Regions from separate parts of the Mesorhizobium humile genome, predicted to be linked through region 2. Evidence: predicted binding sites of a transcription regulator. Region 2 holds the regulator's gene; each other region holds the start of a gene.
The links. Region 2 encodes PhoB, which activates phosphate uptake and scavenging genes when phosphate is short. Its sites were predicted from a motif close to TGTCATNNANCTGTCAT; they were not measured.
Positions count from the first base shown of each region.

Region 1: a site for PhoB is predicted at 6,041-6,057, ahead of ppk2 (polyphosphate kinase 2). Genes of this name have one in related genera too.
Region 3: a site for PhoB is predicted at 4,535-4,551, ahead of RFM52_RS26600 (YdcH family protein). Genes of this name have one in related genera too.

Region 1 is NZ_JAVIIV010000009.1:36,753-46,712, reverse strand. Features, by position in the region: gene RFM52_RS15350 (LacI family DNA-binding transcriptional regulator) at 1-794, opposite strand, end outside; gene RFM52_RS15345 (hypothetical protein) at 964-1,107, shown strand; gene RFM52_RS15340 (hypothetical protein) at 1,167-1,304, shown strand; gene RFM52_RS15335 (DUF423 domain-containing protein) at 1,322-1,696, opposite strand; gene RFM52_RS15330 (MFS transporter) at 1,734-2,981, opposite strand; gene RFM52_RS15325 (GntR family transcriptional regulator) at 3,097-3,762, shown strand; gene RFM52_RS15320 (glycosyl transferase family 90) at 3,878-4,849, shown strand; gene RFM52_RS15315 (aldo/keto reductase) at 4,855-5,898, opposite strand; gene ppk2 (polyphosphate kinase 2) at 6,153-7,073, shown strand; gene RFM52_RS15305 (dihydrofolate reductase family protein) at 7,275-7,919, opposite strand; partial or broken gene RFM52_RS15300 (nucleotidyltransferase family protein) at 8,078-8,373, opposite strand; gene hemB (porphobilinogen synthase) at 8,423-9,454, opposite strand; gene RFM52_RS15290 (DUF2066 domain-containing protein) at 9,580-9,960, opposite strand, start outside.
Region 2 is NZ_JAVIIV010000010.1:213,125-223,084, forward strand. Features, by position in the region: gene RFM52_RS17320 (sugar ABC transporter permease) at 1-1,265, opposite strand, end outside; gene xylF (D-xylose ABC transporter substrate-binding protein) at 1,519-2,559, opposite strand; gene RFM52_RS17330 (ROK family protein) at 2,926-4,167, shown strand; gene phoB (phosphate regulon transcriptional regulator PhoB) at 4,496-5,185, opposite strand; gene phoU (phosphate signaling complex protein PhoU) at 5,202-5,909, opposite strand; gene pstB (phosphate ABC transporter ATP-binding protein PstB) at 5,930-6,733, opposite strand; gene pstA (phosphate ABC transporter permease PstA) at 6,730-7,581, opposite strand; gene pstC (phosphate ABC transporter permease subunit PstC) at 7,585-8,571, opposite strand; gene pstS (phosphate ABC transporter substrate-binding protein PstS) at 8,637-9,695, opposite strand.
Region 3 is NZ_JAVIIV010000022.1:51,616-61,575, reverse strand. Features, by position in the region: gene RFM52_RS26630 (amino acid ABC transporter ATP-binding protein) at 1-767, opposite strand, end outside; gene RFM52_RS26625 (amino acid ABC transporter permease) at 772-1,422, opposite strand; gene RFM52_RS26620 (amino acid ABC transporter permease) at 1,424-2,089, opposite strand; gene RFM52_RS26615 (transporter substrate-binding protein) at 2,262-3,134, opposite strand; gene RFM52_RS26610 (IclR family transcriptional regulator) at 3,259-4,059, shown strand; gene RFM52_RS26605 (YdcH family protein) at 4,176-4,379, opposite strand; gene RFM52_RS26600 (YdcH family protein) at 4,621-4,800, shown strand; gene ispG (flavodoxin-dependent (E)-4-hydroxy-3-methylbut-2-enyl-diphosphate synthase) at 5,045-6,295, shown strand; gene RFM52_RS26590 (lytic transglycosylase domain-containing protein) at 6,300-7,160, shown strand; gene RFM52_RS26585 (sterol desaturase family protein) at 7,398-8,534, shown strand; gene RFM52_RS26580 (response regulator) at 8,780-9,960, opposite strand, start outside.

The DNA of each region.
Region 1 (9,960 bases), on a different contig from region 2:
GGCTCCTCCTTGGCAAAGATCGCCTCGAGGCCGGCCCTGGTGCTTTTGTCTTCGTTCTCGGTCTCGTAGACCGGGATCTTCGCCGTATCGATGCCGAAGCGGGAAAGCTCCTCGAAATAGCCGGCAAGGCGATCGCGCGTTCCGGTGTAGACTGCGCTGCGCACGGCTTCCGGCGTGGCGAAGCCGGTGGGATTGTCGGCAAAGCCGAGCGACAGCACGGCGAAGCGGCGATGGCCGAGCTCGGCGAGATGGCGCGCGGCGAGCCTTGCGCCGGCGACATTGTCGACGCCGATGGCCGATACCGTTTCGTCCTGGAAGCCGAGTTCCAGCGCAACGAAAGGCAGCCTGCGCTCGCGCGTCAGGTCGACAAGGCGCGAGCCGCCTTCGATGCAGAACAGCACGAAACCGTCGACGAGCGCGCTCTGGATGTTCCAGGCGAGCTTTTCCTGGTTGGCGGCCGAGACCAGCGCGATGCCCGCGCCGGTGGCGTCGCAGGCCTGCGAAATGCCGGCCATCATCACGCGGGCGAACGGATCGTCGAAGAAGTAGGAGAGGGGCTCGGTGGTGGCGACGCCGATGGCGTTGACCTTGCCGGCGCGCAGCAGGCGGCCTTTCGGGTCCGGGCCGGCATAACCCATCTGCTCAGCGACCGCCTTGACCCGTTCCCGCACTTCGGCGCGCACGATCTCGGGGCGGCTGAAAACGTTCGAGGCCGTGCCATGCGAGACGCCGGCGGCCTTGGCGATGTCGGCCAGCCTGATCGGTCTTGCCTGGCCTTCGAGGAGTGATGCCATGTCGTTCCTCCGAATCCGGTCACGCGACGAACATGACCGCTGAATTGTCGCAGGTCATCTAACATTTTTGTTGGATCGATTCAAATTTTAGCTTGACTTGAGGTGGATGAGGCCTATGGTTTGAATCGATCCAAGTCCCGTATATGGCGGGTTTCGACAGGAGGGCGCCGTGCATCCGGTGAGCTATTTGTTCGAGGACATCTACCGCGACGACTGGGGCATCGCCTCGGTCGCCGCCAGCGAGAAACGCCGGGGCAGATTGGGCCCGTGGAAGCGCGCGCCGCGCTTTCTCGTGGAGCGCAAGCGCGGCTGACCCACGGTCATATTTTACGCCGGCGTATTGGATCGATTCAATAGAAGGAGAACGTGGTCATGCATCCGATCGGCCATCTGTTTCAGGACATCTACCGCAACTATTGGGGCATCACGCCCGGAACCGAGCAGCCTGAACGGCGTCGCGTGGACGGATTGCCGGTGCGCCAGCGCAAGCGGCGTTTCGGGCAAAGGTAGGTCAGGGCAAAGATAGGTCAGGGTCGCGGGCGCCACAGCGCCGAGACGGCGATCGCCACCCAGCCGGCGATCAACAAGGTGCCGCCGATCGGCGCCGACATCGGGAACAGCCGCGAGCCGAGAAAATCGCGGGCGAGCAGATCGCCGCAGAACAGAAGCAGGCCCGCGAGCAGGACGAGGCTGGCGATCCTGAGGCAGCGGTTGCCGCCGGCAAGGCCGATGGCGAGGAACGCCGGCGCATGCATCAGCAGGAAGTTGGCCGCCGTGCCGGTGAAGGCGCCGCCGCGATGCGCGGCCGCCGCCGACAACGCCACGCCGGCCGCGCCGACGAGGCCGGCTGCCAGCACGAGGACGCGGCTCCCGCCGCCTGATGCCTGGGCCGTAAGACTCATCCTGGATGCTCCATGCTGCGGTTGGGCGATGTGCCGGTCAGGACTCGCCGGCTTCAAGCAGCATATGCCGTGCCCGCCGGGACTGGACAATCCAGTTATAGACCGCGCCGAGCGCCATCAGCACCGATGTGCCCAGAAAGACCGAGCGCATGCCGAAATGGCCGCCGACGTAGCCGCCGGACAGCGGTCCCGCGACCTGGCCGACATATTGCGCCGAGATCGCCAGGCCAAGCACATTGCCGCCGATCCCGTCGGGGATGTTGTGGCGGATAACGCTGGTGATGCAGGGCAACAGTCCGCCCAGCGCCAGTCCCATCAGGAAGCGCAGGCCGATCAATTGCCAGCCATTGGTGACGAAGGCCTGCGGAATGAGCAGCAAGGCCGAGACAGCAAGGGCGCCGACCACGACGTTCCAGTGGCCGACGCGGTCGGCGAGTTTTCCCAGCCAGGATGAGGACAGGATGGTGCCGAGCGCCGCCGCGGACATGACGACGCCGGCGACCATGGTGACCTTGCTCTGGTCCTCGACGAGCTGCTGCACATAGACGGTGATGATCGGCTCGATCGACATGGTGGCGAAGGCGAGCAGCATGCCGGTGGTCAGCATGGCGATGATCGGCCGCTTGTCGGGAATCTGCGACCAGCCGCTTTTCGGCTTCGCCGTCGAGGCGGGCTTGGGCGCCGGCGGATTCTCCTTGATCAGGAAAGTCGTCGCCAGGAAGGTCAGGAAGATGACGGCGCCGGACAGCAGGAAGGTCGCGCGGATGCCGATCAGCGGCGGCAGCAGCCCACCGAGCAGCGGTCCGACCAGCGAGCCCGCCGTGATGCCCGCCGCCAGCACGCCCAGCGCCCAACCCGAACGCTCCTTCGGCGTCTGCATCGCCACCAGAATTGTCGAACCTGACGAATAGCCACCGGCAAAACCGATCAGCAGCCGAAGCAGCACCAGCTGCCACACACTTTGGACCATGCCGGTCAGCGACATGCAGATCGCCATGCCGAACGAAGCGCGCACCAGCATCAGTTTGCGGCCGTAGCGGTCGCCCAGTCGTCCCCACAAGGGCGCGACCAGTGCTGCCGCGAAGAAGGTCGCACCATAGGCGATACCCGACCACTGCACGATGGCCGCGTGGCCCTCAGCGCCGAGTTGCTCGACGTAAAGCGGCAGGAACGGCAACAGCAGCGTCATGGCGATAAGCGTGCTGAACGAGCCGGCGAAGCAGACGGCGAGGTTGCGCCGCCAATGGATGTTGAAGCCGCTCTGTTCGGATTCGTTGGACGTCATGTCAGGCATGCCAATGCTGGGGTTGTTTCGGATACCGATTTGGGATACCAAGCTGGTATTCGTCATGGACCTGACATTAGCCGCTGTCAATGCGGCGTTGGAAAACGGAACGACAATGTCGCAGATGCAAAATGTCGAAAGGCAGCTTCGCGAGATGATCCTCGGGCTGGAGATCGGCCCGGGCGAACGTTTGACCGAACGCTGGATCGAGAGCCAGTTCGGCGCTTCGCGCACGCCGGTGCGAGCGGCGCTGCTGCGCCTGGAAACGGAAGGGCTGGTCGGCCGCGATGGCCGCGGCTGGACGGTGGCGCCGATCAACCTCGCGGAGCTCGGACAGATCGCCGTCTACCGCGAGGCTGTCGAGGTCGCGGCGGTTCGCCTGACGGCGGCGCTCGACGACCGCGGCGGCATCGAGGTGATCGCGGCGATGCTCGATTCCTGCGATGCCGAGACGCCGCGCGAGGAGTGGCATCGCGTCGGCCTGGATTTCCACATCGAATTGGCAAGGCTTTCCGGCAACGAGTTTCTGCTCAGGGCCGTTCGCGATGCAATGACCAGGCTGTCGCGGGCGCGCTGGCTGGAGGTGCGCGATGAGAAGGCCCTCGGCCGCGCCTGGACCGAACATCATGCCATCCTCGCCGCCGTCAGGAGCGGCGATGCCGAGCAAGCGGCGCGGCTGCTTTCCGCTCACATCGCCGGCAGCCGCGATCGACTGGTCACCTCACTGCATGACGACCGGCGCGGTCTGCGCGCAAGAGGGTTCGCCGTCGTCGCAGCGTAAGGTCCTGTGGGGTCATTCGCATTAGCGGGCTTGCAACATGGCTGGGAGAATGCTGTAGGAGACGAGGGGGATGAAGGCCGACTACCATTGACCATCTTGCTGAACTCGCGGACGCATGGCCACACTCTCACGAACCGCCGCAAAGCTGTTCTACTACGCGCGCAATTTCGCGCGTGACCGCGCACCGCAATCCCTGTTCCGCGACCGCCTGGCCAGCAGGCTCGAGCAGGCCAGGCTTTCGGGCAAGACGGTTCGCGAGCGACTGAACTACTACAACAAACTGCAACACCCGTTCGTGACCAGTCCGGACGCCATAGCTGTCGGCAAGCTGCCGTCCGCTTCCAGCATGTATTATTACGACCTCAAGGAATTCGCCCGCTATTTCGATCCCGGCCTGCTGATCGATTTCGAATTCGGCGACGTCGTCGGCGTTCCGGAGGTACCGAGGATCGTCAAGGACCGGCCCATCGGCGACGACAACGCGAACGGCGTGCTGATGAAGCTGAACAAGTTCCGTCACTTCTACATGCCGCCCGACAAGCTGTCTTTCGCCGATAAGCGCCCGATGGTGGTCTGGCGCGGTCACCTCAACAATCCGCTCCGCACCCGGTTCGTGGAAAAGGCCGCCGAGCTGCCGATTTGCGATGCGGGTTCCCACAGGGCCGACGCGCCGGATGGGTACCGCAAGCCGTTCCTGAACATCGAGCAGCAGCGACAGTATCGCTACATCGTCTCGCTCGAAGGCAATGACGTCGCGACAAACCTGAAATGGATCATGAGCTCCAATTCGCTCTGCCTGATGCCGGAGCCGACCTACGAAACCTGGTTTGCGGAAGCCCAGGTCGAGCCCAATGTCCACTACGTGCCGCTGCGGCAGGACTTCTCCGACCTGGTCGACAAGGTGGCCTATTTCGAAAAGCATCCCGCCGAGGCGGGGCGGATAACCGCCGCCGCCAACGCCTATTGCCGCAAATTCGGCAATGAACAGGACGAGCAGGCGATCTCGCTGCTCGTCCTGTATAAATATTTCGTGCTGAGCGGACAGATAAAGCCCGACCCGGAAGTCTGGCGCTTTATCACCGGCTGACTGTTTTAGGCATGCGAGCGGTCGAGCACCTTATCGGCCGGTCCGAACCGGTCCCTGGCGGTGAACTGCTGGTGCCAGTAGGGATAAAGCACCGGCGGTCGGCTAACCACGTCAAGGCGCTGCCGTTCTTCTTCGCTGAGCGACAGGCTGGCCGCGGCGAGGTTGTCCTTGAGCTGCGCCTCGTTGCGGGCGCCGATCACCAGCGAGCTTACGGCCGGACGTCCAAGCAGCCAGGCAAGCGCGACTTGCGCTCCCGACACCCCTCGCGCGTTGCCGATGTCGACCAGCACGTCGACGATGCGCCACAGGCGGTCCTCGTCGCGGATCGGCGGTTCCTTCCAGCCGCCAAGCTGGCGCGCGGTCGGGCTGTCGCGACGGTATTTGCCGGAGAGCAGCCCGCCGGCCAGCGGGCTCCAGACCAGCACGCCGAGGCCCTGGTCGACCGAGATCGGCAGCAATTCGTATTCGGCCTCGCGCGCTTCCAGCGTGTAGTGGATCTGCTGGGTGACGAAACGGGCCTGATGGCGGCTGTCGCTGACGGCAAGAGCCTTCATCACCTGCCAGCCCGACCAGTTGGAGCAGCCGATGTAGCGGATCTTGCCCTGGTTGACCAAGGTGTCGAGCGCCGCGATCGTCTCCTCGACCGGGGTGAGGCCGTCCCATTGATGGACGAAATAGACGTCGATGACGTCGGTCTTGAGCCGCTTCAGGCTCTTTTCGCATTCGCGGATCAGATGGTGGCGCGACAGGCCCTCGTCATTGGGGCCGGTGCCGATACGCATGCGCGCCTTCGAGGCGATCAGCACATCGTTCTTGCGCTTGCCGCCAAGCGCCTCGCCGATGATCTCTTCCGACAAGCCGTTGGAATAGACATTGGCGGTGTCGATGAGGTTGATGCCGGCATCGATGCAGGTGTCGATGATGCGTCTGGCTTCCGCGAGATCCGAATTGCCGACGGCGGCGAACGGACCGGTGCCGCCGAAGGTCATGGTGCCAAGCGTCAATGTCGAGACTTTCAAGCCGGATCGGCCCAGCGTGCGGTATTCCATGTCAGTCCTCGCAATTTGTTTGAAAGAAGCGCCGTGGCGAGCGCTGGAAGAGGCGAGGGGATTTGTAGGACAATTCGCGCCGCTTGTCGCCCTGCTGTCGATACGGACCGATCACATATCTTCGAGGTTTGCGACGGGCGATTGCAATAAAACCGTCATTGCGCCTCTGTATCTCAGTCGGCTTACGGAGTGTCCGGCCGGAGCCGGAGCGGATTCCGAAGCGATGATGGCCGACAGGCAGACGGAGCTGCGCGATGAATGAACTGAAATCGAATTCCGGGGCGAAGGACTGGCTCGAAGCCGAACTCGAGGACACGCTCGACGAAGACTATGAGCTGGAGCTTTCCGAGCCGGCGCTCTCGCTCGAGATCGCCAAGATCTACAAGAAATCGCATCCGCCCTCCATGGAGCGCATGACCTATTTCCGCGAGTTGCTCAGGTTGCAGTCCGAGCTGATCAAGCTGCAGTCCTGGGTCGCCTACCACAAGAAGAAGCTGGTGGTGATCTTCGAGGGCCGCGATTCTGCCGGCAAGGGCGGCGTCATCAAGCGCATCACGCAGCGGCTGAACCCGCGCATCGCCCGCGTCGTGGCGTTGCCGGCGCCGACCGAGCGCGAGAAGTCGCAGTGGTATTTCCAGCGCTACGTGCCGCATCTGCCCGCGGGCGGCGAGATCGTGCTGTTCGACCGCTCCTGGTACAACCGCTCCGGCGTCGAGCGGGTGATGGGCTTTGCCAATGGGGACCAGGTCGAGGAGTTCTTCCACGACGTGCCGGAATTCGAGCGCATGCTGGTCCGTTCCGGCATCACGCTGGTGAAATACTGGTTCTCGATCACCGACGAAGAACAGCAGATGCGCTTCCTGATGCGCATCCACGATCCGATGAAGCAGTGGAAGCTGTCGCCCATGGACCTGCAGTCGCGCGTGCGCTGGGAGCAGTACACCAAGGCCAAGGAAGAGACCTTCGCACGCACCAACATTCCGGAAGCGCCCTGGTTCATCGTCGAGGGCAACGACAAGAAGCGCGCGCGGCTGAACTGCATCGACCATCTGTTGCAGCAGATGCCGTATGAAGAGGTGCCACACGAGGAGATTTCGCTGCCGGAGCGTGTCTTCAACCCGCAATACGAGCGCCAGGTTCTGCCGCGCGACCTCTACGTGCCGGAGAAGTATTGAGGCGCCTCTTCCTTCTCCCCGTAAACGGGGAGAAGGTGCCCGAAGGGCGGATGAGGGGCGGCGCCGACGTGGGCGATTGAAATCCCATTCGCCGCAAGGGCAGGTGCCACAGGTGCTTGGCCAACCTCTAACCGGCAGCGCTGCCCCTCATTGCCCTACCGGGCATTTCTCCCCGTGAACGGGGAGAAAGAGCTACTTCGCCTACACCCGCCCGATCATCACATGCGTCGCATCGGCGGTCGCCACCTGCCCGGTACAGCGGTATCCCAGCTTCAGCATGTCGAGCCCGGCGAACAGATGCTCGCCCGAGCCGAGCAGGAGCGGCGAGACAACCAGATGCATCTCGTCGATGAGCTTCTCCTGCAGATATTGACGGACGGTCGAAACGCCGCCGCCGACGCGCACATCCTTGTCGCCGGCAGCTGCCTTCGCCTGTTCGAGCGCCGACTGGATGCCGTCGGCGACGAAGTAGAAGGTCGTGCCGCCTTCCATCTCGATCGGCGCGCGCTTGTGATGCGTCAGAATAAAGGTCGGCACGTGGTAGGGCGGGTTGGGGCCCCACCAGCCTTTCCAGTTGTCGTCCGGCCATTCGCCGCGGCTCGGCGCGAACATGTTGCGACCGAGGATCCAGGCGCCGACATTCTCAAAACTGCGCACGGCAAACTCGTCATCGGTATCCGTCGTCCCGCCATCCTTGCCGATCATCTGTTGGAACGAGCGGGTTTTGATCATCCATTTGTGCAGATTTTCGCCGCCCACCCCGAGCGGGTTGGCGAGGCTCTGGTCGGGGCCGGCGCCGTAGCCGTCGAGCGACAAGGTGAAAGCGTTGACACGCAGCCTGGACATCATTGCCTCCTAAACCAGTTGTAATTTGCAAGCGGTTGTTAGGTAGCTTGGCTGATTGCGAAATGCAAGCGGTATTTTTTCGGTGCGATCGATTTAGGCGATGCCATCCAGGGCCGCAATGATCTCTGCGATGATCGGCTTGGTCTGACGCGGTGCCATCAAAATACGCGCACGGCCGATCGTTCGATATCAGCCTTCAACATCGGATGAAGACTGTCCCGTGTGGTGATGTCGACTTCGGCCGACATCTTCTCTTCGAGAAATTGTTTGATGACGACGAGGTCGATCAAGGAAAAGCGCCGCGCCGGATCATAGTCTATGAAGAGATCGAGATCGCTGTCCGGCGTGCGTCGCCGCGGGCGGCCGATCCAAACAGATAAAGCGAAGTCGCGCCCATGCCCCTGATGGCATCTGCGTTCTTCCGTAACCGTTCGATGACTTCATTCCTGCTCATGGATGCATTCTAACGAATCCCGTTAGAATTCCAACATCGCGAAGCAGCCCTAGCCCTTCAGCATCTGCGCCACCACGGGCGCGAAATAGGTCAGCACGCCGTCGCAGCCCGCCCGCTTCAGCGCAAGCAGCGATTCCAGCATCGCCTTCTCGCCGTCGATCCAGCCATTGGCGGCGGCCGCCTTGATCATCGAATATTCGCCCGACACCTGATAGGCGAAGGTCGGCATCTGCAGCTCGTCCTTCAGCCGGCGGATGATGTCGAGATAGGGCAGGCCGGGCTTCACCATCAGCATGTCGGCGCCTTCGGCGAGGTCCTGTTCGGCCTCGCGCACCGCCTCGTCCGAATTGGCGTGGTCGATGTAGTAGGTCTTCTTGTCGCCCTTGAGCAGGCCGGCGGTGCCGACCGCCTCGCGATAGGGACCGTAGAAGGCCGAGGCGAATTTCGTCGCATAGGACATGATCGCCACGTCCTGAAAGCCGTTGGCGTCGAGCGCGTCGCGGATGGCGCCGATGCGGCCGTCCATCATGTCCGACGGCGCGATGATATCGGCGCCCGCCGCCGCCTGGATGACGGCCGCGGCCGCGACCTGCTCCACCGTCTCGTCATTGACGATGACGCCGTCGCGCAGGATGCCGTCATGGCCATGGCTGGTGAACGGGTCGAGCGCCGCGTCGTTGATGATGCCGATCTCCGGCACCGCGTCCTTGATGGCTCGTGTGGCGCGGTTGATGACATTGTCCGGATCGAGGATGTGCGAACCGGTCTGGTCGCGCAGCGCAAGCTCGACATTGGGGAAGGTGGCGATGGCCGGGATGCCGAGCTTGGCCGCGCGCTCGGCTTCCTTCACCGCGAGGTCGATGCTCAGGCGATAGACGTCGGGCATGGCTGCGATCGGCTCGCGCGTGTTCTTGCCGTCGACGACGAAGATCGGCCAGATCAGGTCGTTCACCGAAAGCTGGTTCTCCTGCACCAGCCGGCGCGACCAGTCGGCCTTGCGCATGCGCCTGAGCCGCCGGCTGCCGGTGATCTCGTCGACGCTGCGCGCGCCGGCAGGTTTTGCGGGGGTGAATTTGTTCATGGCCGAAAACTCTCTTTTGGGCCGGCTTTTACCACGCGTCTCCGCCCCTGACCAATGCGACACGATTGTGCCAGAGGTTGAGGCGCAAGTTTCCTCTCCCCATTCCATGGGGCGAGGAAACGCTTTCACGGCTGTCCGTGCCCTGACAAGATCTGCGCCGCGCCCCTGATCGCGACCCGGAACGCCTCGTCGAAGCTGACGCCGCGCGCCTGCCAGCGATAGGTCTTGCCGTGGTCGGCCAAGCGCCAGTCGGCGACCCAGCCGAGTTCCTTGTCGCTCCACACGATGCTGCCGGCGAGCGCCCGGGCCGCTCCCGCTTTTTTCGCGAGCTTGTCGAGCCGTGCCATATCGGCCCCCGAAAGCGCCTTCTCACCGAGGCCGCCAAGCTGTCCGGGCTTTGGAAAGATGACGCGCATCAGCATCGGATCGGTCGCATTGGCGAAGGATTCACGCATCGTCTTGCCCTGGTCCTCATCCGCCGTCAGCACGAAATGCCGCGCGCCCTG
Region 2 (9,960 bases):
CCGAGCAGCACCATGCCGGACTGCAGCGACTGCATCAGAAGCGCGCCGAGCATCGCGCCGAGCACGGTTCCGGAGCCGCCGGCGAGCGAGGTGCCGCCGATGACCGCCGCGGCGATGACCAGGAGTTCGTCCAGCGTTCCGAGCACGTTTGTCGAGGAGTTCTGCCTGGCCGACGAGATCGCCGCCGCGATCGTCGCCAGCACGCCCATGATCATGAACACCTTCATGGTGATCCAGCGCGTGTTGATGCCGGCGAGGTTGGCTGCTTCCGGATTGCCGCCGATGGCAAAGACATAGCGGCCGAAGCGCGTGCGCTTGGTGACGAAGGTCATGATCAGGCCGACGGCGACGGCCATCAGCACCGGAATGGCGATGCCATGCGCGATGAACAGCCCGCCTTCGGGAACGGTGATGTTGTTGGCGGCGGCGTAGCGGTTCACGATGCCGACCGGCCAGGGATAGGAATTGGCGAGCCACACTGCGCCCAGGATGACCGCGCAGGTGACGGTGGCGAGCAGCGTCTCGGCCCAGACCGGACGCAGCGGGAAGCGGAAGCGCTTGCGCTGCACGCGGCCGTTGAAATGCATGAAGATGACCGCCAGGCAGGCGGCGATGCCGACGGCCCAGCTCCACTTGGCGCCGATCGAGCCCGCCGGGCCGCCGCCCATCAGCTGGAACGTGGCGTCGAGCGGCGCCACGGTCTGGCCGCTGGTGACCCACCAGGCAGCGCCCCGCCATACCAGCAATCCGCCCAGCGTGACGATGAAGGCCGGCACTTCGAGATAGGCGATGATGAAGCCCTGGAAGGCGCCGATGATGAGGCCGAGCGCCAGGCCGATCAGCAATGCCAGGACCCAGATCCAGGGATTGCCCAATTCAAGCCCGACGAAGCGAACCAGGAAATGCACTTGGGCAAAGCCCATGACCATGCCGATCACCCCTTCGGCCGATCCGACCGACAGGTCGATGTTGCGCATGACGATGACCAGCACCATGCCTGAGGCCATGATCGCCACGGCCGAAGTCTGAACCGACAGGTTCCACAGATTGCGCGGCGTCAGGAAGGTGCGGCTGTCGAAGTCGAGCGGATTGACGCCGAGGCGCAGGCTGGAAATCACGTGCAGCCCGACCCAGATCAGCAGCAGCGCGCCTATCATGCCGAGCATGCGGGTATCGATCTCGGTTGCCTTCAGGAACCTGGCGACAGCGCCAAGTTCCGACGCGCGCGCGGTGTCCGCCGATTGGGTAGACGTCGTATCGGTCATGATTTCCTCCCGCCGGCCTGCCCGTCTGACGCGGATGCCTGGCCAAGCCTAGAAGCTATCCGCCAGAGGCGGAAACACAAATCTTTTTGAGAAAACGCCGCGGCTTCAAAGCAATCCCAGGAAAAGTGCGTGGCGGTTGGGATCGGCGACTTCGCCGTAGCTTCCCGTCCGGGATTGCGGCAACAAGGAACTGGAGCGGTTCATCGAACCGCTCCAGGCCGCGGCGCAGGATTTTGATCGAGAGCCGGCAAACTTAGTTGCAGACCTTGACGCTGCCGGCGGCAACGCCAGCGCAAACTTCGTCCTTCTTGATCCAGCCGGCGTCGATGACGACGTTGAGATTGTCCTTGGTGATCGCGATCGGGGTCAGGAACAGCGACTTGACGGTGTTGCCGCCAGGCGTCGTGAAGTCCTTGGCGCCGGCGATGTCGCCCATCTTCTTGCCGTTGGCGAGCTGCGAGGCGATCTCGGCGGCGTTCTTGCCAAGCTCGCGCGCGTCCTTCCACACCGACACGGTCTGCGTGCCGAGCGCGATGCGGTTGAGCGCCGCGTGATCGCCGTCCTGACCCGAGACCGGAACGGTGCCGGCCAGGCCTTGCGCCGTCAGCGCCGCTACGACGCCGCCGGCGGTGCCGTCATTGGCCGCCACGACCGCGTCGACCTTGTTGTCGTTGGCGGTCAGGAACTGCTCCATGTTCTTCTGCGCGTTGGCCGGCAGCCAGCCGTCGGTATAGGCCTCGCCGACATTCTTGATCTTGCCGCTGTCGATCGCCGCCTTGAGCACTTCCATGGAGCCCGAGAACAGGAAGTCGGCGTTCGGATCGGAACCCGAGCCCTTGATGAAGACGTAGTTGCCTTCCGGCTTGGCCTTGAACACCTCGCGGGCCTGCATGCGGCCGACTTCCTTGTTGTCGAAGGTCAGGTAGAAGACGTCCTTGTTCTCGATCAGGCGGTCATAGCCGACGACCGGAATGCCTTCGTCGAGCGCCTTCTGCACCGCCGGACCGATGGCCGAGGCATCCTGAGCCAGGATGATCAGCGAATTGGCGCCCTGCGAGATCAGGCTTTCGACATCGGTCAGCTGCTTGCCCGGATTGGACTGCGCGTCGGCCGAAATATACTTGTCGCCGGCGGCCTCGATGGCTGCCTTCATCGCCGCTTCGTCGGTCTTCCAGCGCTCTTCCTGGAAATTCGACCAAGAGACGCCGATCACCTTGTCCTTCGCCTCGGCGACCGACGCCAACGTCAGCGACATGGCAACGCCCGCCAGGATGGCGGCTGCGAATTTCTTCATGATATCCTCCCTGCGCTCTGTGCGGCGCGACCCAGACTGGCCCGAAGGCCGGTAAAGAGGCTTTTTTTCGAGCCTCAAAAAAATAGTGATCCAGCAAAACGACGCTGTCAACTGCGATTCTGATGGGTTTTGATGGGTCCGAACATTTTTTTCGACACCCGCAATAAATAATGACATGGACCTTGGCTTCTGCCAGTATCCAGAAGCAATTCCAGGAAAAGTGCGCAGCGGTTTTCCGCCCGGAATTGCGTCAGAACAAAAGACAGACGGTTCGCCGTTTCCGCAAATGGTGAACCGTCTGGCGTGTCAACGCTAGGCCATGGCATCATCACAAGGCCGCGATGACCGGGGAGGACGTGCGAAGACATGTCGGTCGGAATCCGTCACGACGATTTGCGCCGGCGCAACCGCGCCATGGTGATTTCGGCCGTGCGCCGCGCCGGCCAGCCTTCGCGCACGGAGATTGCCGCCACCACCGGGCTCAGCCACTCGACCATTTCGGCGATCTCCGCCGATCTGATCCAGGAAGGCATTCTCACCGAGAGCAAGGCCAGCGAGCCGACGGCGCTGAAACGCGGCCGGCCGCAGATCGGCCTGGCGCTGAACCCCGAAGCCGCCGCGGTGCTGACCGTGGTCTTGTCGCTGAACTTCCTGTCGGTCGCCGTGATCGATTATGCCGGCCAGGTGGTCGCCGAGGAGCAGCAGCGCTTGGACACGCTTGTCATGCCCCGCGACGACTTGATCGGCGAATGCGTGGCGATCGTCCGGCGCCGGCTGCAGGATCCCGACCTCGACGTGAGCAGCGTCGCCCGCCTCGCCATGGGCATCCAGGGCATCACCGATTCCCACGCACGGGCCATGCTGTGGTCGCCGATAACGCCGCTGACCGACATTCCTTTCGCCGACATCCTCGAGCAGGAATTCGGCATCCCCGCCACCATGGAGAACGACTGCAACATGATGGCGGTGGCGCTGCAATGGCGCGACCCCGAGCGCTATCGCGACGACTTCATCGCCATCCTCCTGTCGCACGGCATCGGCATGGGTCTGGTGCTGAAGGGCGCGCTGTTCACCGGCACGCATTCCTCGGGCGGCGAATTTGGCCACATGATCCACCGCCCGGGCGGCGCGCTTTGCCGCTGCGGCCGGCGCGGCTGCGTCGAGGCCTATGCCGGCAATTACGCGATCTGGCGCAGCGCCATGAAAATGAGCGAGGACGCCGAGCCGGTCGACGTCGGCGACGCCGACATGCGAGCCCTCGCCGCCAAGGCGCGCGAGAAGGACGGCCCCGAGCGGGAGGCTTACCGTCGGGCCGGCGAGGCGCTTGGTTTCGGTCTCGGCAGCCTGTTCGCCCTCATCGACCCGGCGCCCGTGGCCATGGTCGGCGTCAGCGCGGCCGCCTTCGACCTGATCGAGCCGGCGCTAAGGGCGGCGATCGCCCAGACCGCGGGCGGCCAGCACTCGGAATCGATCTCCTTCGACACCGAGCCTAACGAGCTGCCGCTGATCCGCGAAGGCTGCGCCATGCGCGCGCTGACCTTCGTCGACCAGGAGATTTTCGCGCCGGGCATGCAGGCAAGAGCGGGCAGCGGAAAAAACGTGGCCTGAGCGGCTTTGAAGTGACCGCTGGTCGCTGAGGACAGCAGCAGACGCTTGAGATTAGCGATGGCCCCGCAGCTTCGTCATTCCAGGGCGAAGCAGGAGCGAAGCGACGCAGCGCAGACCCTGGAATCCATGCCGTTACTTCGATCGTAGGCGCAGCGGAGCAGAATTCTGCACCGCCCCGGCGCGTCGAAGTCACGGAATGGATCCTCGGGTCTGCGCTGCGTCGCTACGCTCCTTGCTCCGCCCGTGGATGACGACGCTAGAAGCGTCTCGGCTAATCACCATCGCAGATGCCGGGAGCGGAGCCCGTCAGCGCTTCCGCGCCCTATCCCTAATCCTCCCTGATCGCGTAACCCGCCCCGCGAATGGTTCGGATGACGTCGGGCATGCGGCCGTTGTTGACCGCCTTGCGCAGGCGGCCGACATGGACGTCCACCGTGCGCTCGTCGATATAGATCGTCTCGCCCCAGACATTGTCGAGCAGTTGGCTGCGCGAGAACACGCGGCCAGGATGCCGCATCATGAATTCGAGCAGGCGGAACTCGGTCGGGCCGAGCCTTATCTCGCTCTTCTTGCGGTAGACGCGATGCGACTCGCGGTCGAGCACGATGTCGCCGACCTTGAGCACGCTGGACAGCACCTCCGGCTTGGCGCGGCGCAGCAGCGCCTTGACGCGCGCCATGAATTCCGGCGTCGAGAACGGCTTGACCAGGTAGTCGTCGGCGCCGGTCGAGAGCCCGCGCACGCGGTCGCTTTCTTCGCCCCGCGCCGTCAACATGATGATCGGCAGCCGCTCGGTCTCGGGCCGCATCCTGAGGCGCCGGCAGAGCTCGATGCCGGAAACCGCCGGCACCATCCAGTCGAGCACGAGCAGGTCGGGAACGTTTTCCTGAAGGCGGATTTCGGCCTCGTCGCCGCGGGTCACCACTTCCACCTGGTAACCCTCGGATTCGAGATTGTAGCGGAGCAGCACCCCCAGCGGCTCCTCATCCTCCACCACCATGATGCGTGGCGCGATCATCGGGGTAACCTTCTCGTCAGGCCGCCGGCGCCGACATTGCCGTCTCGTCCTGCTTGGGACGGTTGGCGGGCAATTGCGTACCGGTGAGCACATAATAGGCGTTCTCGGCGATGTTGGTCACATGGTCGCCGATGCGCTCGAGATTCTTGGCGCAGAACAGAAGATGCGTGCAAGCGGTGATGTTGCGCGGATCTTCCATCATGTAGGTCAACAGCTCGCGGAAGACGGACGTGTATTTGACGTCGATGCGCTCGTCGTCGTTGCGCAGCTTGGCCAGCGCAGTGGCGTCGCCCACCATATATTCCTGGGTCACGGCCTGGACCTGGATCAGCACCAGCTGCGCCATGGAATCGATCGAATGCGTGAGGTCGCGCGGCGCGGTGCTGACGCCGACCGCGCCAACGCGCTTGGCGATGTTCTTGGCAAGATCGCCGATGCGTTCGAGATCGCCCGCCATGCGGATCGAGCCGACAACGTTGCGCAGGTCGTCCGCCATCGGCTGCCGCTTGGCGATCAGCGTGATGGCGCGGTCGTCGAGCTCGCGCTGGCGCGCGTCCATGATGGCGTCGTCGGAGACGACGCGCTGCGCCAGCGCATTGTCGGTTTCGAGCAGGGCCCTGGTCGCGCCGCCGACCATGGAGCCGGCCAGATCGCCCATGTCGTTGATGAGCCGGCTGATCTGCCTCAGATCCTCGTCGAAGGAAGCGACGGTATGTTCGGCCATGATGATGTCCTCGTATGAACTCAGCCGAAGCGGCCGGTGATGTAGTCCTGCGTGCGCTTTTCGCGCGGCGAGGTGAAGATCTTCTCGGTCCGGTCGAACTCCACCAGCTCGCCCAGATACATGAACGCCGTCTGCCTCGACACGCGCGCCGCCTGCTGCATGTTGTGGGTGACGATGACGATCGTATAGTCGGCCTGCAACTCGTCGATCAGTTCCTCGATCTTGGCGGTCGACAGCGGATCGAGCGCCGAGGCCGGCTCGTCGAGCAGGATGACCTCGGGCTTCACCGCCACGGTGCGGGCGATGCACAGGCGCTGCTGTTGGCCGCCGGAAAGGCTGAGGCCGCTGGCGTTGAGCTTGTCCTTGACCTCGTTCCACAGCGCGGCGCGCTTCAGCGCCGACTCGACGCGGCTGTCCATCTCGGCCTTGCTGATCTTCTCATACAGCCTGACGCCGAAGGCGATGTTCTCGTAGATCGACATCGGGAACGGCGTCGGCTTCTGGAACACCATGCCGATCTTGGTGCGCAGCAGGTTGAGGTCCTGCGAGCGGTCGAGGATGTTCTTGCCGTCGAGCAGTACCTGGCCCTCGGCACTCTGCTTCGGATAGAGCTCGTAGATGCGGTTGAGCACGCGCAGCAGCGTCGACTTCCCGCAGCCCGACGGGCCGATGAAGGCGGTCACGCTGCGCTCCGGCAAGGACAGGTTGATGTCCTTCAGCGCCTTCGATTGGCCATAGTAGAAATTGAGGTTCTTGACCTCGATCTTGGCCTTCTCGACGGTCGTGTCGGCTACGTTCAGGTCGGTGGACAACATCGGTTTCATCTGTCCTCTCTGCGTCCGGTCAGGCTGCGGGCGATGATGCTCAGCCCGAGAACCGTAAGGGTGATTATGAGTGCGCCCGTCCAGGCCAGCTGCTGCCATTCCTCGTAAGGGCTGAGGGCGAACTGGAAGATGGTCACCGGCAGGCTGGCCATCGGGGCATTGAGATTGCTCGACCAGAACTGGTTGTTGAGCGCGGTGAAGAGAAGCGGCGCCGTCTCGCCGGAGATGCGGGCGATCGCCAGCAGGATGCCGGTCACGATGCCGGACAGGGCCGCGCGGTAGGCGACCGAGCGGATCACCACCCAGCGTGGCGCGCCGATGGCGGTGCCCGCTTCGCGCAGCGCGTTGGGCACGAGGTTCAGCATGTCCTCGGTGGTGCGCACCACGACGGGGATCACCAGGATCGACAGCGCGACGGCGCCGGCAATCGCCGAGAAGTGCCCCATCGGCCGTACCATCAGCTCATAGACGAACAGGCCGATGATGATCGATGGCGCCGACAGCAGGATGTCGTTGATGAAGCGCACGATCGTCGTGAGCTTCGAGAAGCGCCCGTACTCGGCCATGTAGGTACCGGCCAGCACGCCGATCGGCGTGCCGACTATGATGCCGATGATGGTCATGACGATGCTGCCGTAGATGGCGTTGAGCAGGCCGCCGGCGTCGCCGGGCGGCGGCGTCATCTGCGTGAACACGGCCAGGTTCACCCCGGAGAGCCCCTTATAGAGCAGCGCCCCGAGGATCAACGCCAGCCAGGCGAGGCCGATGCCCGCCGCGACGACGCACAGCGCCATCATCACGGCGTTCTTGCGTTTGCGGCTTTGGTGAAGCGATGCGGCAGTCGACATCGGTCAGGCTCCCGTGCGGCTATCGATGCGCAACAGCATGTAGCGTGCGAGCGCGAGGATGATGAAGGTGATGATGAACAGGATCAGGCCGAGCGATACCAGCGAGGACGTATAGAGATCGCCGTCGGCCTCGGTGAATTCGTTGGCGATGGTCGCCGAGATCGTCGTGCCCGGCGCAAACAGCGAGGCGCTGATGCGGTGCGCGTTGCCGATGACGAAGGTGACGGCCATCGTCTCGCCGAGCGCGCGGCCGAGGCCGAGCATGACGCCGCCCATGATGCCGACGCGGGTATAGGGGATGGTCACGCGCCGGGTCACTTCCCAGGTCGTGCAGCCGATGCCGTAGGCCGATTCCTTCAGCACCGCCGGCACCGTGTCGAACACGTCCTTGGTGATCGAGGTGATGAAGGGCAGCACCATGATGGCGAGGATCAGCGACGAGGTCAGCAGGCCGATGCCGTAGGGCGGGCCGGCAAACAGGCTGGAGAGCCCCGGTATGCCGTGGAAAATATAGATGATGAAGGGCTGCACCGTCGTCTGCAGGAACGGCGCGAAGACGAACAGGCCCCAGATGCCGTAGATGATCGAGGGAATGCCGGCAAGCAGCTCGACCGCAATGCCGATCGGCCGCCTGAGAGGACGCGGGCAAAGCTCGGTCAGGAAGACGGCGATGCCAATGCCGATCGGCACGGCGATGAGGATGGCGATGGCCGAGGTGACGATGGTGCCGTAGATGGGCGCCAGCGCGCCGAAATTCTCGGTGACCGGGTTCCAGGATTCGGTGGTGAGGAAGGAGAAGCCGAACTTCGACAGCGCCTCCCACGAGCCGGCGACCAGCGAGATCGCGACGCCGCCGAGCAGAACCAGCACGAGGATGGCGGAAAGGCGGGTGGCCGTCCGGAAGGCCATGTCGGTGAAGGCGAAGCGGCGCACTGTCGCTTCTCTGGTCCGCAGGGCGGACGATGTCGCGGCTTCGGAAACGGCTGTCATTTACCCCCTCGCATTTCGAAAGAGACAGGAGGGCGCCCAAAGGCGCCCTCCTTATTCGCTAGGACTTACATGCCGGAGTACAGCGGCTTGCCGTTCGCGTCGACGATGTCCTTGCCCCACATCGCCTCGACACTCTTCACGACGGCGTCGGGCATCGGAACATAGTCCAGGCTGGCGGCCAGCTCGTCGCCCTTGGCGTAGGACCAGGCGAAGAACTTGAGCGCTTCGGTCGTGGCCGCGGCGTCGTCGGGCTTCTTGTAGACGAGGATCCAGGTGGCCGACGTCATCGGCCAGGATTCAGCGCCGGCCTGGTTGGCCAGGATGACGCCGTAGCCCGGCTGCGAGCTCCAGTCGGCATTGGCCGCGGCGGCCGAGAAGGCAGCGGCGGTCGGCTCGACCTTCTTGCCGTCCTTGTTGATCAGGTCGGTGTAGGTCAGCTTGTTCTGCTTGGCATAGGCGTATTCGACGTAGCCGATCGCGCCGCCGGTCTGCGAGACGTTGTTGGCGACGCCTTCGTTGCCCTTGGCGCCGATGCCCACCGGCCATTCGAGCGCGGTGTTGACGCCGACCTTCGACTTCCAGTCGGCGCTGACGTCGGCCAGGTAGTAGCTGAAGTTGAACGTGGTGCCCGAGCCGTCCGAGCGGTGCACGACGGCGATCGCCTGGTCGGGCAGCTTGGCGTCGGGGTTGAGCTTCTTGATCGCTTCGTCGTTCCAGTTGGTGATCTTGCCGGAGAAGATGTCGGCCAGCGTCGGACCGTCGAGAACCAGTTCGCCCGGCTTGATGCCCTCGAGGTTGACGACCGGAACGATGCCGCCCATCACCATCGGGAACTGCGCCAGCCCGGTGGAGTTGAGATCCTCGCCCTTCAGCGGCGCGTCGGAAGCGCCGAAGGTCACGGTCTTGGCCTTGATCTGCTTGATGCCGCCGCCGGAGCCGATCGACTGGTAGTTGAGACCGATGCCGGTCTCCTTCTTGTACGCGTCAGCCCACTTCGCATAGATCGGATAGGGGAAGGTGGCGCCGGCGCCGGAAATGTCGGCTGCCATCGCGGCGGAGATGCTAAGGGTTGATGCCGCAGCCATTGCAATCGCAACGGCCGCCGAGCGGATGAAATGTCTCATGTGGCCTGCTCCTGTTCGGAAGATGGTCTCTCGGCACCCGTTGTATCGGCGCCCGGTGAGGGCAATAGCTCTCGATTATTACAGTCGCATGACAGTTTCGTGTCAGCCCAGTAACGCCCGAACGGGGATGTCTGGAGAGGTCCGCGGCGGCCTCGCGGGACCGGCCGGAGTTTGCCGCGGGAATCAGTAACTTGTCTGACTTTTGAATCAAAAAATATCCCGGCGGCCGGGTCACGGCCGCCGGGAAATAAAATCCGGACGAGAG
Region 3 (9,960 bases), on a different contig from region 2:
CGCTCATTGGTGGTCTCCGCGGCAAGGACTTCCTTCGGCGGTCCAACGGCCGAAACGCCGCCATCGGCCATGAAGACGATGCGGCTTGACGCATCGCGGGCGAAGGCCATCTCGTGCGTCACCATCACCATGGTCATGCCGTCCTCGGCGAGGCTGCGCACCACCGCCAGCACCTCGCCGACGAGCTCCGGGTCGAGCGCCGAGGTGATCTCGTCCAGCAGCAGGATCTTCGGTTCCATGGCGACCGCGCGGGCAATGCCGACGCGCTGCTGCTGGCCGCCGGACAATTCGGCCGGCAGGCTGTCGGCCTTGTGGGCGAGGCCGACGCGGCCCAGCCAATGCTCGGCGATCGAGCGCGCCTCCGTGCTGCTCTTGCCGCGCACCTTGGTGAGGCCGAGCATGATGTTGCCGGCCGCCGTCAGATGCGGGAAAAGATTGAAGCTCTGGAACACCATGCCGGTTTCGGCGCGCATCGCGGCCAGGTCGCGCTCGCTGCGCCGCTGGCGCGTGCCGGAGTCGCGAGCAGGGCCGGGGCGAAAACCGACTTCCTTGCCGTCGATGCGGATCGAGCCGCTGTCATAGCTCTCAAGGAAGTTGACGCAGCGCAGCAGCGTGGTCTTGCCGCTGCCGGACGGGCCGATGACGGTGACCACCTCGCCCTTCGCAACTTGCAGGCTGACCGAGCGCAGCACCTCGACCGAGCCGAAGGATTTCGAGACCTCGGCAATATCCAGAAGTGCTGGGCTGTCGTTCGAACTTTTGGCCATCGCGTTAGTCCCGGATGAAAGCGAAGCGCCGTTCCAGCCGCCGGCTGGCGTATGAAAGCGCGTAGTTGACGGCGAAATAGATCAGGGCGCCGAGGATATAGAGCGGCATCGCCTCATAGGTGCGGCCGATGACCTGGTTGATCGCCTGCATCAGATCGGTGATGCCGAGAAGCGACACCAGGGCGCTGCCCTTCACCGCGTCGGTGACGCCGTTGATCCAGGGCGGCAGGAAGCGTCGGAAGGCCTGCGGGAAGATGACGTAGGCAAGGCGCTGGCGGAAGGTAAGGCCGATCGCCATCGCCGCCTCCGACTGGCCCTTCGGGATGGAAGCGACGGCGCCGCGCAGATATTCGACGACCTGGGCGGTCTTGAACAGCGTCAGCGCCAGCACGGCGGCCCAGAAGGACTGGAGGTGCACGCCGATCGCCGGCAGGCCGTAATAGACGAAGAACATCAGCACCAGGATCGGAATGCCGCGGATGGTGTCGCTGAAGATGCGCACCGCCCAGCGCACCGGCGCGGGGCCATAGACGAGGCCAACGCCGAGGATGACGCCGGCGATCAGCGACAGCACCACGACGAGGAGGGACACCCACAGCGTCAGCGCGAAGCCTTCGGCGAGGAACGGCAGGGCATAGGCGATCTGGCCGAGCATCTCAGCGTGCCGTCCTGAACCGACGCTCGACGAGGCGGAGCGCAAAGAGAAGAGCGTAGCCCGTGACCAGATACATCGCCGTCGTCACCAGGTAGACCTCGACGATGCGGAATGTGTTGAAGTTGATCCACTGGGCGCCGTAGGTGAGCTCGGGCACCGAGATGACCGAGGCGATCGAGGTGTCCTTGAACAGCGAGATGAAGGTGTTGGACAGCGCCGGCAGCGTGATGCGCAACATCGTCGGCAGGCGCACATGGATCAGCCTTTGCCACGGCGTCAGGCCGATCGCCTTGCCGGCGTCGAGCTGGCCGCGCGGCACGGCCTCCAGGCCGGAGCGAAACACCTCGACCAGATAGGCGCCGCTATAGACCGACAGCGTGACGACAAACGAGGTCTGCGCGCTATAGGCAAGGTCAACAACGGTCGGCAGGCCGTAGAAGACCAGATAGACCAGCAGGATCAGCGGCACGTTGCGGATGAACTCGACGTAAGCGGCGATGAAGGCGCGCACGACGCGCCCGGCCGAGACATACCAGACTGCCAGCACTAGGCCGATGACGATGCCGATGGCGATCGAGATGACGGCAAGCTCGAGGCTGAGCAGCAGGCCGCCCCACAGCTTGTCGAAATGCCGCCAGATCAGGTTGAAATTGAGCGTATAGCCCATGCGTCCATCTCAATGGCTCGCGGTGACGAACGATCTCTTTGTTTGACGCAATTTCAGACGGAAAACCGCTTCACACTTTTCCTGAAATTGCTCTAGGATTCGTCATCCGCATGGCCGGTGTCGAGGAGAAACAGGCGGAAGAGCGCTTTACCGCGCGCTTCCGCCGGCCTGGTCAGATGACCGGGAAGCCCGGATGGCGTGGCGGCGGCTCCTGTCCGAAATACTCCTTGAAGGCGGCGTCGTAGAGCGCCGTCTCATGGCCGAACATCGCAATGGTGAAGGTCTGGTTGACGAAGGTCAGCCAGTCGAGATCGCCCTGTCGGACGGCAGCGCCGTACAGCATCGAGTACCAGCTCTTGCCGGCGTCGAAATATTTGTCCGGATTGCGCGAGGCGAGCCAGCGCACCGTCGACAGATCGACCGCAGCGGCGTCGGCGCGTTTCGATTCCAGCGCCTGCAATACGTTGGCCTGGGTGTCGATCTGCAGCACCTGCGCCTGCGGCAGGGCGAAGTGCACCGAGCTCTCGGCGTCGACATTCTGCAGGATCGAGATGCGGGTGGCGGCGCCGTTCGCCAGGAGCTTGTCGAAGGTCTTGTTCTCGGAGCCAGGCAGCGTGAGCAGCGCGACGCCTTCGACATAGTAAGGCCGCGAGAAATGGATCAGCTGCGAGCGCTGCGCGGTCATGGTCATGAACTGGATGGTGATGTCGACCTTGTTGGTCGTCACGTTCGGGATGCGCTGCGCCGGATCCTGGGTGACGAACTCGACCTTGGTCGGGTCGTCGAAGAGGCCCTTGGCGAGGATGCGGCCCATGGTGATGTCCATGCCGACCAGCTCTCCGGCATCGTTCTCGAAGTGCCACGGCGCATTGGTGCTGCCGGTGCCGACGATCAGCTTGCCGCGATCGAGCGCGGTGCGCAGCACGCTGTCGGACGCAGCCTGCGCCGCCGCCTTCTCGGCGCTGACTGCGGTGAGCGCGCCGGCGGTGGCCAGCCCCGCCATACCCAATTTCAGAAAATCACGTCTTCCGGATGTGTCGTTCACGGCGACCTCCTTTCGTGTTGTGTTCCCCTTGTGAATACACGCGCCGGCAATCGACAAAGCATTTGTCTCTTACAAGAGACGTGTGTATCCTGTACAGGACAGATACTAACACCAGGAATGAGCAATGCAAGATAGTGAAACGTTGACCGGGTGGCCGGGCGAAGGCGCGGACGAAGAGCGGCCGGCGGGCTCGCGCGAGAAGGGCCTCAACAGAGTCTTGAACATGCTGGAATTCCTGCATGCCAACCAGCGCGCGATCGGCATCGGCGAGCTGGCCAAGAGGCTGAATGCCCCGCGCTCGACGACCTACACGCTGGTGCGCGAACTGGTCGAAGCCGGGCTGCTGGAAATGGCCGGCGACGGCAACCGCGTCTATTTCGGCAAGAAGCTCTATCTCTATGGAATGGCCTATATGCGGGGCAATGATCTGCTCAGGCGCGGCCGTCAGGAGGTCGACGCGCTGTCGCGCGAGACCGGCGAGACGTCGGAACTCTGCATGCTGCAGAGCGGCCGTTACACGATCATCCATTCGAGCCCGGGCACAAGGCCGTTCCGCATCAGCTCGGCCACCGGCCTGCAGATCCCGCTGCCCTGGACAGCCTCCGGCCGACTGCTGCTTGCCGGCCTCGACCGAGGCCGGATCGAAGCGATGGTCTCTGAAGACGATCTCGTGCTGCCCGACGGCCGCAAGCTCCTGCTCGACGATTTCATCGACGACATCGCGCGGGCCCGCGTCACCGGCTATTGCGTCACGTCAGGCCTGGTCGATGCCTACACCAAATGCCTTGCGGCGCCGGTGTTCTCGGCCCCTGGCACGGTCGAGGCGACGATGTGCCTGGTGGTGCCGATCGACACATCCGGGGAGCGGACCGACGAACTCGTTGCCGTGCTGCGCGAGCGCGCGGCCAGGCTTTCGATCTCTTAGAGCGTTTCACCGTTTCACGGAGACGGCAAACCGCTCTATCCCTTTGTTTTTATGCAATTCCGAACGGAAAACCGCTCACACTTTTCCTGGAATTGCTCTAGTGAGTGAGCTTTGCTCTAGGCGATGATGTCGGGAATGATGCGGTCTTCCAGCGCCGACAACCGGTCTTTCAGCAGCAGCTTCTTCTTTTTCATGCGCTGGATCTGAAGCGGGTCGCAGCCCGTGGCGATCATCGCGTTGATGGCGGCGTCGAAATCGGCGTGTTCTTGTTTGAGCCGGGAATATTCGAGGCGTATTTCAGCCTGTTCCTGTTCGGACATTATCTACCGTTTAGCGTATGCATCGCCCAATCGGGCTGTGTGGGCGGGACCGGTTGGGTTGTCTGTTGTGGCCGGCGCGCGGCTCATATCACATTTCACTTTGCCGTGGAATGCTACCACGTGGCATTCGACATCGAGATCGCTTGGTGGCAAACTGTCATTGTGCCGTCACAGTCGCAACCTGCGGTGGAGGCGTCCGCGACGGCTGCAATCGAGGAAACCATGAAAGGGAGAACCAATCATGTCTCTTGCGTCCCATCTTGATGAGTTGCAGCGGAAACACGGTGACATCGAGCGCGAGCTCACCGATGCGATGAACCATCCTTCGGTCGACGACCTCGAAATCGTGAATCTCAAGCGACGCAAGCTGGCAATCAAGGACGAGATTGAAAAGCTGAAGGGTAGCCCAACGACACACTGAAGCTCTTCCAGGCACCATCACCGCAACCCGCCGCGGTGAGACTGCCGGTGGCAAGAAATGCCACCGGCGTGGTGCTTTTTAACTGAAATCGATGGAAAGTTCGGTCGCAGATCTTGCGATCGGCAGAGTCGGCGTTTTTCGCACGGCTGCAGCCGATTTGCCGGCCTTGCCCGCGGCTTGCCATTGACAAGCCATCTTTGCTCCGCCACCTCATGCCCGGAACTCCCAGATGAAGGCGGCCGGCATGACCGGATATTTTTCCTCTCCCTTCCCGCGGCGCACGTCGGTCGGCGTATCGGTCGGCGGCGTGATCGTCGGCGGCGGCGCGCCGGTCGTCGTGCAGTCGATGACCAACACCGACACCGCCGACGTCGACCAGACCGTCGCCCAGGTCGCGGCGCTGCATCGCGCCGGCTCGGAAATCGTGCGCATCACGGTCGACCGCGACGAGAGCGCGGCGGCGGTTCCGCGCATCCATGAGCGGCTGCTGAGGCTCGGTATCGAGGTGCCGCTGGTCGGCGACTTCCACTATATCGGCCACAAGCTTCTGGCCGATCATCCGGCCTGCGCCGAGGCGCTGGCCAAATACCGCATCAATCCCGGCAATGTCGGCTTCAAGGACAAGAAGGACCGGCAGTTCGCGGCGATCGTCGGGATGGCGATCAGATATGACAAGCCGGTTCGCATCGGCGTCAACTGGGGCTCCCTCGACCAGGAGCTTTTGACCCGGCTGATGGACGACAACCAGGCTAAGGGCTTTCCGCTTACCGCGCAGGAAGTGACGCGCGAGGCGATCGTGCAGTCTGCGATCCTGTCGGCCGAGATGGCGGAAGAGATCGGGCTTGGTCGCGACAAGATCATCCTGTCGGCCAAGGTCAGCGGCGTGCAGGACCTGATCGCCGTCTACACCGAGCTCGCAACCCGCTCCGACCATGCGCTGCATCTGGGTCTCACCGAAGCCGGCATGGGCACCAAGGGCATTGTCGCCTCTTCCGCGGCGATGGGCATCCTGTTGCAGCAGGGCATAGGCGACACGATCCGAATCTCGCTGACGCCGGAGCCGAATGGCGACCGCACCCGGGAGGTGCAGGTGTCGCAGGAATTGCTGCAGACCATGGGCTTCCGGCAGTTCGTGCCGATCGTCGCGGCCTGCCCCGGCTGCGGGCGAACGACGTCAACCGTATTCCAGGAACTCGCCCAGAGCATCCAGGCCGATATCCGCAAGAACATGCCGGTGTGGCGCGAGAAATATCCGGGCGTCGAGAACCTCAAGGTCGCGGTGATGGGCTGCATCGTCAACGGTCCGGGCGAATCCAAGCATGCCGATATCGGCATATCCTTGCCCGGCACCGGCGAGACGCCGACGGCGCCCGTCTTCATCGACGGCAAGAAGGCGGCGACGCTGCGCGGTCCGTCGATCGCGCAGGATTTCGAGAAGATGGTCGGCGACTATATCGAGCAGCGCTACGGACACGGCAAGGCAGCGGCCGAGTAGGCCGATGCCGCTTTTGCCGCGCGCGACGCTGATCCTGATCTGCGTGCTGATCCTTACCGCTCAAGCGCTGGCGGACCCGCCGCAGTCGCGGTCCGCCGGCAAACGGCTGATCAACCGTGTCTGCGATCTGATCGAGACCCAGGCCCTAGAGAGCGGACTGCCCAGGGATTTCTTCGCCCGGCTGATCTGGAAGGAAAGCCGCTTCGATCCGAACGCGGTCAGCCCGGTCGGCGCCGAAGGCATCGCGCAATTCATGCCGGGCACCGCCAAGATGCGCGGTCTTGCCGATCCCTTCGACATCGAGCAGGCCATTCCGGCTTCGGCGAAATATCTCGCCGAGATGAAGGCCGGCTACGGCAATCTCGGGCTTGCGGCCGCGGCTTACAATGCCGGCGAGAACCGCGTGTCGCGCTGGCTGAGTTCGGGCGGCTTCCTGCCGATGGAGACGGAAAGCTATGTCTTCGACGTCATGGGCGAGCCCGTCGACAAGTTCTCGGACAAGTCCTATGCCGGGACCGTCCAGCCGCTCGATCCCAAGATGAGCTTCGCGGTTGCCTGCCGCCGGTTGCCGGTGATCATGTCGCGAACCGTCGCCATGGCCTCGATCAACGTCAAGCCGTGGGGCGTGCAGGTGGCGGGCAATTTCCGCCGCTCCGCAGCGATCGACCAATGGCTGAAGGTCAGGAGCCGGTTCCCGGCCTTGCTCGCCAGCCATGACCCGGTGGTGAGCCGGGTGCGCACGCCGATCGGCCGGCGCGGCATCTACGCGGTCAGGATCGGCGCCAACTCGCGCGGCGAGGCCGACGGCATCTGCAACAAGATGCAAAGCGTCGGCGGCGCCTGCGTGGTGTTGCGCAACCGGTGATGCCGGGGCGTGCGCGCGCCACATCCAGCAGACATTCAGCTTGTAGCGACATGCATTCCTTGCAGGGGCTCGAGCTTCCCCTGCCGCCAACAACGCCGGTAGCCAATTGCTAATGTTGCGACGAGAATCTGCTTGTCAGGGCGGCGGCGGTTAAATCTTAATGCGCTTTGCGGTAGTAAGGGCGGGGTCAGTTATTTCCGCGCGTATTTTTATTCGCGGTCTTACAAGGGAGGCATCATGCCGGAGGGGAATTTCCTTAAAAGGGTTGTCGGCGAGCTCGAAACGCCGCGCACCAAGCGACCGTTCGGCTCCGGTTGGCTGTCCGGCTCGATCGCATTGCTCGCCGGTATCACCGCCCTCCTGATGGTCATCGTGTTGCGCTACCCGACGCTGACCTCGATGCCGGACCTGGCGCCCATCCACCAGATGCTGTTCTTCAAGCCGGTCCTCTATTTCGTGCTTATCTCCGGCTACATCCTGGCCATCCTGAGCATGATGCTGCGCAGGGAAAAGACGCTCGGCGCGGCGGCGATGGTCACCGTGCTCCTGGCCTCGCTCATCGGCATGCTGCCGGCGCGTCACGAGCTGCGGATCGAAGGGGTCTTCTTCGGCCTCGACTTCTTCATCCTGAACGCCCTGTTCATGGGGGTCCTGTTCGTTCCGCTGGAGCGCATTTTCGCCCGCAACAGGGCTCAGACAGTGTTCCGCGACGAATGGCGCGAAGACCTGTTCTACTATCTGGTCTCGTCGCTGCTGGTGCAGATACTGACCTACCTGACGCTCGCGCCGTCCAATTTCGTCAACGCGCAAGGCGGCCTCGGTTCGGTGCGTGCCTGGGTCCACGACCTGCCCTGGATCGTGCAACTGCTGGCGGTGATGTTCCTGACCGATCTTGCCCAATATTGGGTGCATAGGGCTTTCCATCGCATCCCGTTCCTGTGGAATTTCCATGCCGTGCATCATTCGGCCAAGTCGATGGACTGGATTGCCGGCGCGCGGATGCATTTCCTGGAAATCATCGTGCTGCGCAGCCTGACGGCCACGCCGATGTTCGTGCTCGGCTTCGATGAATCGGCGATCCAGACCTATATCCTGATCGTCTACGTCTATTCGTCCTTCATCCATTCCAACATCGGAACCAGTTTCGGCCCGGTCGAAAAGGTGCTGGTGTCGCCGCGCTTCCATCACTGGCATCACGGCCTCGAGAAGGAGGCGATCGACGTCAACTTCGCCATCCATTTCCCGTTACTCGATCGGCTGTTCGGCACCTATCACCTGCCCGAGGGACGCTGGCCAAAGGGCTATGGCATTCATGGCCATCCGGTGCCGAAAGGATATTGGCGGCAATTCCTCTATCCGTTCCGGCGCGCGTAGAAGCTCGAAAACAAATATTCAGAGTCGGCGGGACAGCACCCCCCTGTCCTGCCGGACATCTCCCCCGCAAGGGGGAGATCAGATGTCGCGCCGGCCTTCGCCGATCGCCAACGTTGCAAGGCCGGGCGAAGCGCCGAAACTGCCAATCTCCCCCCTTGCGGGGGAGATGGCCGGCAGGCCAGAGGGGGGTTGGCGGGAACTCGGCAGTCGATCCTATCGAGAGCCGCCCTTGTTCGGCAGAACGCTCAAGCCGTCTTCGCCGCCACGGTCTCGCTGAGCCAGGTGCCGATCTTGGCGCCGAGGCGGTCGGGCGAGACCGGCTTCGGCAGATAGTCGTCCATGCCGGCTTCGATGCATTTTTCGCGGTCGCCCTTGAGCGCATGCGCGGTGACGCCGATGATCGGCGTGCGATTGCCGTTCTGCTGTTCGATCGCACGGATGGCGCGGGTCGCCTCATAGCCGTTCATCTCCGGCATGGAGACGTCCATCAGCACCAGGCGGGGGCGCAGCGAGCGGTACATCTCGACCGCGGTACGGCCATTGCCGGCGATGCGGTAGCTGAGACCGAAACCGTTGAGGATCTGGCCGAAGACCAGCTGGTTCACGTCATTGTCCTCGGCGATCAGGATGTCGATCGGGCCGCTCGGCGCCGCCGTCGATTCCAGCGCTGCGGGCGTGGGCACCGCCGGGCCGCGGATAACGGTGAATGCCGGCGGGGCCGCGTGGGCCGCGACCGGCTCGCGCACGAAATGCGCCTTCGCGCCCTGCGTGCGCGCCTTCTGGATGGCGGAGATCACCGTGCCCAGCAGCACCGCCGAGCGCGCCGGCTTGGTGAGATGCGCGACGATGCCGAAATCGATCACCATCCTGCCGAAATCGACCTGGTCGACCGAGGTCAGCAGCACCACCGGGATGGAGGAGAGGCGGCTGTCGGCGGCGATGGCTCTGGCGACATCGGCGCCGTTCATGCCGGGCATCTGGTAATCGAGGATGATGCAGTCGACAGAGGCGCCGAGCTGGCAGGCGCGGTCGAGGAAGGCGAGGCCGACCGCGCCGCTTTCGGCGGCCGCGCAGTCGAAGCTCCAGCTTCTGAGCTGCTCCAGAAGAATGTCGCGGTTGACCGGATTGTCGTCGATGACGAGCACCCGGGCGCCGGTGACGTCGACCGGAACGAGCTCGTCGCGCGACTGCTGGTCGTGCGCCGGCAGCGGCACGGCGAACCAGAAGACGGAACCGCGGCCGATCTCGCTTTCGACGCCGATCTTGCCGCCCATCAGGTCGACAAGCCGCGCGCCGATGGCCAGGCCAAGCCCGGTGCCTTCGTGGCGGCGAGTCGAGGAGCCGTCGACCTGGGCGAATTTCTCGAACACGCTTTGCAGTTTCTCGGCGGGAATGCCGATGCCGGTGTCCTCGACGCGGACCTTGA